2 regions of the Cobetia sp. MB87 genome follow, and region 1 is predicted to be linked to the other one. Evidence: riboswitches for the same ligand, from Rfam matches in the RefSeq annotation. Region 1 holds a riboswitch; the other holds the start of a gene.
What was found. Region 1 has a riboswitch for thiamine pyrophosphate ahead of tenA (thiaminase II). Riboswitches for the same ligand answer to the same signal wherever they lie in the genome.
Positions count from the first base shown of each region.

Region 2: it holds a riboswitch for thiamine pyrophosphate, as region 1 does, so the genes downstream of both, CDPAHKCJ_RS09405 (ABC transporter ATP-binding protein) here and tenA (thiaminase II) in region 1, are expected to answer to the same signal.

Region 1 covers NZ_VFBC01000005.1:296,767-300,941, reverse strand. The annotation lists gene thiC (phosphomethylpyrimidine synthase ThiC) at 1-1,010, opposite strand, end outside; TPP riboswitch at 1,137-1,277, opposite strand; gene tenA (thiaminase II) at 1,438-2,097, opposite strand; TPP riboswitch at 2,245-2,371, opposite strand; gene CDPAHKCJ_RS04645 (TIGR04282 family arsenosugar biosynthesis glycosyltransferase) at 2,503-3,177, opposite strand; gene CDPAHKCJ_RS04640 (TIGR04283 family arsenosugar biosynthesis glycosyltransferase) at 3,221-3,931, opposite strand.
Region 2 covers NZ_VFBC01000007.1:760,026-764,200, reverse strand. The annotation lists gene CDPAHKCJ_RS09415 (potassium/proton antiporter) at 1-962, opposite strand, end outside; gene CDPAHKCJ_RS09410 (hypothetical protein) at 1,100-2,065, opposite strand; TPP riboswitch at 2,242-2,355, shown strand; gene CDPAHKCJ_RS09405 (ABC transporter ATP-binding protein) at 2,414-3,166, shown strand; gene CDPAHKCJ_RS09400 (ABC transporter permease) at 3,163-3,930, shown strand; gene CDPAHKCJ_RS09395 (ABC transporter substrate-binding protein) at 4,140-4,175, shown strand, end outside.

The DNA.
Region 1 (4,175 bases):
ACCTTCTCCAGTGCCTGATAGATCGGCACCGTGCCGATGGGGACGGGAGAGTTGCGCAGAATCCATTCACGGGTCTCGTGGATGTTGGCGCCGGTCGAGAGATCCATCACGGTGTCGGAGCCCCAGCGGATCGCCCAGGTCATCTTGTCGACCTCTTCCTCGATGGAGGAGGTGACCGCCGAGTTGCCCAGGTTGCCGTTGACCTTCACCAGGAAGTTGCGGCCGATGATCATCGGCTCGCTTTCCGGGTGATTGATGTTGGCGGGAATGATGGCGCGGCCGCGTGCGACTTCCTCACGCACGAATTCCGCGGTGATCTCGTCGGGCAGGTTGGCGCCGAAGCTGTGGCCCGGGTGCTGGTGGCCCAGAATGCTCTCGACGGATTCGCTGCCCTGATACTCCTCACGCAGCGCGATACGACGCTGATTCTCGCGAATTGCGATGTATTCCATCTCCGGCGTGATGATGCCCTGGCGCGCATAGTGCAGCTGGGTGACATTCTTGCCCGGCAGGGCACGACGCGGGCGGTGGTCCAGCTCGAAACGCAGTGACGACAGGCGCAGGTCGGCCTGGCGCACGCGGCCATATTCACTGCTCAGCTGGTTGAGCTGTTCGGTATCACCGCGTTCCTCGATCCACTTCTCGCGCAGCGGCGCCAGACCCCGGCGGATGTCGATCTCGACCGCCGGATCGGTGTAGGGGCCGGAGGTATCGTAGACGACGATCGGCGGGTTCTCTTCCAGACCGCTGGAGGTCTGGGTCGGCGAACAGCCGATCTCGCGCATGGGCACGCGGATGTCCGGGCGGGAGCCTTCGATATAGATCTTGCGCGAGCCGCTCAGCGGCGCGATGGCGGCGGCGTCGACCTGTGCTTCGCTGGCGAGGTGGCGGCTGCCATCCTTGCGACCGGCACGCGCGCGTGCCTTGGGGGCAGCATCAGGCTGCGAGGCGAGCGGTGACTCGGCGGCGTTGATGGCTTGCGGGTCTTGTGTCGTCGGGGCAGTGCTCATGCAGGTCTCCTCAAAGGGCGACGTCACGGCTGACGTCATCATGGGAAGACCGTGCGCAGGGAGAGGATGGTCGTCACCGACTCCTTGCCAACAGGTGGCCCGGGAGCGAGGCGGCCGCGCGCAGCGGCTGGCCATCAGCTTGATTCCTACGCCGGTCCTAACCGGTTCAGGTTCCACGGGACCCCTTGCTGGCAAGCTCGCGCGTCAGGGCGGCGAAGCATGCATGCAGGATCTCAGCCGGTTCCACCGGCACCCCGTCAAGCGTGTGCAGATTTCAATGCGAAAGTGTGTTGCCCGAAGCGTCAGGCTTGCCTCGGAAAGCGTTCTCGCATCCAGGCTCTGTTGGCCTGTCAGTCGTGCCATCCAGGGGGGATGGCGTCATCCCGGGCGGCTCATGGCGAGCGCCGGGACGTCAGTCTGTCATGATTCAGTCGCGATCGAGGCCCATCTGCCAGAAGTCGATCTCGAGTCGCGTGGCGTCCCGGAAGACATCGACCAGTTCACCCAGTCGGCGCTCCGAGACCTCCGAGAGACGCGCATCCAGCCATTCACGTTCAGCTTCGACGGCTTCCTTGAAGTCATCGCTTGAGTACATCGCGATCCAGTCCGCGTACGGGTTGTTCTCGATCTCGGTGATGTCCTGATCGAGCAGCCACTCGGCGATCTCGCCGTAGCCGATCAGGCAGGGCGCGAGCGCCACATGCAGATCGAGCAGGTCACCGCGCTGGCCGCAATCGAGCACGTAACGGGTATAGGCCAGGGTGGCGCGCGATTCCGGCAGCTCGCTCAGGTCATCCTCGCTGATGCCCCACTCGCTGCAGTAGCCGATATGCAGATCGAGCTCGGTATTGAGGATGGTGTCGAGACTGGCCGTGGCCTGACGCAGCTCCGCGAGGGTGCGGCTCTTGTAGGCGGCCAGCGCCCAGGCGCGCGCGAAGTGGATCAGGAACAGGTAGTCCTGCTGCAGGTAATGGCGGAAGGACTCCTCCGGCAGACGACCTTCGCCCAGCTGGCGAACGAAGTCGTGCTCGAGATAGTCACGCCATTCCTCGGCGCAGGCACTGGTCAGGTCGTTGAAACTAGGCATGACGCATCCCTCGGTGAGCGTGCTGACGACCCGTGATGGGGCGACAGGTCTCTGGCGCAAGCGTGGCCAGTACCGGAACAGGAGCAGGGGAAAAGCGGGGGGAGGTGCCGACAGTCACCGTGAGAAAGTGGTGACGATATCGAGTGGCATCGCTTCGCGCTTGATCCCTACGCCGGTACTAGCCGGATCAGGTTCGGCGGGATCGTCATTCACGCAAGGACATTGCCTGCGCATGACATCTCAGCCGGTCTTACCGGCACCCCGTCAAGCTGTGACATGTGAGTCACTGTGCAGCGAGTGTAACAGCCCTGCGGCGCAGAAGAAGGGCAGTGTGAGCAAAAATGCATACGACTTTGGGAGGCATGCCGGGCGTGTGAAGAGCCTTAAGCGGACTTGCTAAGAGCCTCAAGCGGCAAGGTCGGCCATGAGCGCCGGCAGGTGGCACGAAAGACGCTCCAGGTCACGCGGCTCATCGACATCCCAGCTGATCGGCAGGCAAGCGGCCGTTTTCCCGGCCCGTGCCAGCAGCTCTAGAGTATCCCGGCAGACATGGGCATGACTCCATCGGGGCAGCAGAAAGGCCTGCGGGCAGGGCGTCTTGAGACCGATCAAGCCATAGCCGCCATCGTCGGTGGGCTGCAGGACCGCGTCGTGGGTGCGTAGTCTGTGGGCTGCTTCACGCAGACGCTGGCTGTCCAGTGCCGGCAGATCGGAGCCCATTAATAACACCGGCCCCTCGGGCAGATGCCGGGCCATGGCCCGGGACATTCGCTCACCGAGATCTCCCTGCGGCTGTGCCTCGAAGGTGAGGTCGGCAGAGGCATCGACAACGCTTCGCAGCCGGGATTCAAGTGCTGCTCGCAGAGCCGCCTGTTCAGGGGTATGACTCGACGGCTCGGCAGAGGGCGTCAGCATCACCACGACCTTGCCGAGGCGCGCGGCGCAGGTCTGGTCAACGATATGGCTCAGCATCCGCTCATAGAGTCGAGCTGCACCCTCGGGGCCGAGTGCGGGAATCAGGCGTGTCTTGCAGTGGCCGGCGATGGGCAGGCGACCGAAGATGATGAGAGTCGGGCGCACCTTTGACGCGTTATCAGCGGTGGGCAAGGTAGGCAACGCCGTATCACGCATGGGGCATGCCGCGCTGCTCACAGGCCTGCGCTGCGGCGCGATAGCCGTAGAGGCGTGCCAGACGTGCAGGGGAGACGCCACACCAGGCCGCCAGCCGCAGCCCCCACATCTTGACGATGGTGCGCCAGACGCCGTGGGTCTCCCAGCGTCGACCGCTTGTCGTGACACGCGCCGTCAGGTTCATTGGCGGGGTCAGATGCTTGAGCTGGGCACTCAGCCAGATATCTTCCATCAGTGGCATGTCGGCAAAGCCGCCGATGGCCTCGAAGGTCGAGCGTTGCACGAACTGGGTCTGGTCGCCCGTGCTGATGCTGGTCAGCCGCGAGCGCAGATTCATCATGGCGGCGATCATCGGTAACCACGGCGATTCGCCCTTGATGCTGACATCGAAGCGGCCCCAGTCGCTGCGGCGATGCGTCGTGACGGCCTCCTTGAGCAATGCCAGCGCATTGTCGGGCAAGTCGGTATCGGCATGCAGAAACAGCAGCCATTCTCCGCGTGCACGCGCGGCTCCGGCATTCATCTGGCGTGCCCGGCCCGGCTCACTGCTCAGCACGACATCACACAGCGGTCGGGCCAGTGAGGGGGTGCCATCCGTCGAGCCACCATCCACCACGATCACTTCACAGTCGCCGCCCGCGCGCAGGCGACTCAGGGCAATGAGGGTTTGCACGATGCCGGCTGCCTCGTCATGCACCGGCATCACGATGCTCAGCCAGGGAGCGCGCGTCAGGTGCGTGCATGTGCTCGACAGGGAGTCCCGGCTGGCGGGCGTCCGTGATGCTGGGGGTGGCTGCTGGTTCATGGCGGCAGGCTCCGACGATGGCGTATTCGTTGGATCATACGCATGAGTCTGTAGGCTGGATGCACGAGCGAACGACGCTCTCTCAACGCGTCATCGTTCATTAAACGCTTGGCGTGGCCTCAGTGTCGCTCCATGGACACAC
Region 2 (4,175 bases), on a different contig from region 1:
CACAGAATGACCGCCAGCGGGCGCACCACCAGAATCAGCGCCACGCTGAGGATGGCGGCCGGCAGCGCGAACTGCAGCATGGTCGAGGGCGAGACCAGCAGGCCCAGCATCAGGAACAGCACGATCTGCGAGAGGTGTGCCAGGCCATCATGCACCGGCAGGATGTGCTCCAGGTGGCGGCCGGGGTGATTGCCGATCATCAGGCCGCACAGATAGATGGCAAGGAAACCGCTGCCGCCCATCTCATTGGTGGTGGCGAACAGGCTCAAGCCCAGCGCCAGCGCCAGCAGCGAATAGAGGCCGGGCGCAAGATCCAGGTAGCGCATCAGGCGGGCGATCAACCAGCCGCCGGCGATCCCCATCGCGGCACCGACACCGAACTGCAGCAGGAAGCTCATGATGCCCGACGCGACGCCGGAGAGCTGACCTGTCAGGATCTCGGCCAACGTGATGGTCAGGAAGATCGCCATCGGGTCGTTGGTGCCGGACTCGATTTCCAGCGTCGCACCGACACGCTCATTGAGGTGAACGCCCTGGCCGCCCAGTAGCGAGAAGACCGCCGCGGCGTCGGTGGAGCCGACGATGGCCCCGACCAGCAGGCCTTCGATCAGGGTGAGGTCAAACAGCCACATGGCCAGAAGTCCCACCAGGCCGCTGGTCATGAAGACCCCGACGGTGGCCAGCACCAGCGCCGGTTTCAGGCCGGCACGAAACGTGGACAGCCGTGTGCGCAGGCCGCCATCGAGCAGGATGAGCGCCAGCGCCAGATTGCCGATCATGTAAGCGGATGAGGCGTCGTCGAACTGGATGCCCAGCACGCCATCTTCACCCGCCAGCATGCCAAGGCCGAGGAACAGCAGTAGCAGCGGCATGCCAAGACGCGCCGAGACGCGGCTGGCCAACACGCTCAAGGCGATCAGCGTGCCTGCCAGCAAGAAATAATAATTCAGGTTCTCTACCACGAGTGCTCCCCCGCCAAGCCCTACATCAGATCTCGAGTGACGTCCATGACGACTCACCCACAGTATTCCATGTCAGCGATGGGGCTGCAGAGAAATTTCACACCTTTCATGTACTTGCAGTGTGCAGCACGCCGATTTCACGCCAGGCTGCGCGGCGAGACCCAGGCAGGGGCTGCCGCAAGCTCAGCATAGGACCGCGGACCGAAGGCCTCCATCGCCCACAACAGCGCACGACACAGTTCACGCTGGCCATCGAGATCGATCATGCGTCCATGACGCGAATAGCCCTTCATGAAGGCCTGACGCTGCCCCGGCGTTTCCAGCAGCAACTCCACCAGCGTCCAGTCGAACTCGATCGGCGCCCACACCAGCGCCTCCCAATCGCTCCACACCCAGCCGGTGGCGGCGCACAGATATTGATCGGCGCGCATGTCCGGCAGACACCACACCGCGCGGGTCGGCGCCGGGAAGGTGCGCTTGAGTAGGGTGCCGAGTTCCGCGCGACGCGGGTGATGGGCGAGAAAGCGCGTGACGCGAGCATTCCAGTGCAATAGCGGCATCGGCTGCGCCAGCGGCTGACCGAAACCCGACACCGTGTCCTGATGCAGGCGACCGAGCTGATCGCCCAGCAGCTCACAGAAGGTGATACTGAGATCACTCGGCTGACCGCTGGACCACGGCAGATGCCAGATGGGCGCGCCATCGAGACGCCCCAGAAAGGTCAGGGGCAGCGGCGGAATCGGCAGGCGCGCGGGCAAGGCGCCCGCCAGTCGCGTCAGGCCATCCGGGGTCGCCCAGCGATCGGCGCCGAAGACCCCGCGCATGGCGCGCCAGAAGGGATCATGGTCTGGCCCGGTGCGCGCCAGCTTGATGAGGCCGGGCGTGCCGCCACGCTGGCGCCATAGCCAGTTGGCGCTATCCGGCCAGGCAAGAGCCAACGGTTCGAGCGGTTGGCCCAGATAGGTCGAGAGCCGTCGGGTCAGTGACTCCTCGGGCCAGCCCCTGGGTACGGGACGCGGCTCGCCCACGGCCTCAGTCGTACTCGGCCGCTGCGGGGGAACGGGATAACTGGAACAGGTCGAGAGATCCGGTGTGTCGGGCATGATGATCTCCTTGGGCTACACGTCTTGTTACAGTAATGCTCAGCATACCCAAGGCATGGCACATCGGCATAGTCCGTTTCGCACGCCGCCACTGCCCTGCCCACCTGACCCGGCCCCTGACCCGGCCCCTGACCCGCGTCGGACAAGACACCGGCAAGAGACTGACGTTACACTGTCGGTCTGGATGGGGGTGCCCGAGGATGGGCTGAGAGCCGCAGCGATACGTCGCGCGACAACCCCTGGAACCTGATCCGGTTGATACCGGCGGAGGGAATCCCCGACGCGTGCCCTGCACGGCGCGTCACCTGCTTCCTCCTGCCGGCACGCCGCCCGACCACGGAATTGCCTGTGTCGCTGGGACTCACCCTCAACAACGCACGAATCGATTACGCCGGCCACACGCTGTTCCGCGATATTTCCGCGCGTCTGGAGGCCGGTAGCTGGACGGCACTGCTGGGGCGCTCCGGCTGCGGCAAGAGTTCGCTGCTGCGCCTGCTGGCCGGCCTGGAGATGTCAGACCTCCACCAGCTCGACCTCGCCACCGATGACGGTCAGCCGCTGACCGACCGCGTGGCCTGGATGGCGCAGCAGGACCTGTTGCTGCCATGGCGGCGCGTCATCGACAACCTGTGGCTGGGCGATGACCTGCGCCGGCGGCCACGCAATCGCGAACTCGCTCATGAACTGCTGGCCGCGGTCGGGCTTGAGGGCCGTGAGCAGGCCTGGCCGGACGCTCTCTCCGGCGGCCAGCGCCAGCGCGTCGCCCTCGCCCGCACGCTCTACCAGCAGGCGCCGGTCGTGATGATGGATGAGCCGTTCTCGGCGGTGGATGCCATCACCCGTCTGGAGCTGCATGATCTGGCCAGCCGCCTGCTCAAGGGCCGCACCGTCCTGATGGTGACTCATGACCCGCTGGAGGCATTGCGCCTCGCCGATCAACTGCTGGTGCTGCGCCCCTCGAGCCTCCCGGGCCACGGCGCCGAGCTGGAACGCCTGCCGGGGCTTGGCGCCGCACGCCCGGTGCCGCTGGATGACCCGGCCCTGCCACCGGCGCAGGCGCAATTGATTGCCCGCCTGCGCGATAGCGAGGAGGCCGCATGAAACGTCTCCACGCCATGCGTCACCTCGTCATCAGCGCGCTCCTCCTGCTGGGACTTTGGCAGCTGATCATTGCTGTCACCGCCGTACCACCCTACATTCTGCCCACGCCGCAGGCCGTGCTCGAGGTCTTGATCCAGAAGGCGCCGCTGCTGGCCCATCACGCTGGCGTCACCATCAGCGAGATACTGGCCGGGCTGGTGCTGGGCATTCTGCTCGGCCTTGCCACCGCGCTGGCGCTGGCCTTCATTCCCCGCCTGCGCCGCACCCTGCTGCCGATGCTGCTGATCAGCCAAGTGATACCGCTGTTCGCGATCGCGCCGCTACTGGTGCTGTGGCTCGGCTATGACATGCTGTCCAAGGTGGTGATGGCGACGCTGATCATCTATTTCCCGGTCGCCTCCACCGGCTACGACGGCCTGCGTCAGACCCGACAGGGCTGGCTGGATCTTGCCCATACTCTGGGCGCCAGCCCATGGCGCCGACTGATCCATATCCAGCTGCCCGCCGCACTGCCGGCACTGGCCTCCGGCATTCGCATGGCCGCGACCGCCGCCCCCATCGGTGCCGTCATCGGGGAATGGGCCGGTGCCAGTCAGGGGCTGGGCTATCTGATGCTCAACGCCAACGCACGCATGGAGATCGACCTGATGTTCGCCGCCCTGCTGGTGCTGGTCGCCTTCTCCCTGCTGCTCTATTTCTCGCTGGATGCGCTGCTGCGCGCCCTGATGCCCTGGCACCGCGACCGGCTGACACGCCTGAGCTGACACGCCTGGGCTGGCACTCATGGGTCAAGACGACTGGCCTTCGGATAGACACTGCATGACCGCATGACCGCATGACCGCGATACCGAAAGACGCAACGACGCTCGGTGCTCGGCGCTCGGCGCTCGGCGCTCGAACAAATTGCATGAGCCTGACGACTGCCGCTCACGAACGGCAGCACCACTACCCCGTGATCACAAGGAACTTCGCCATGTCTCTTTCGTCATCGGCGCCACGGCGCAAAGCG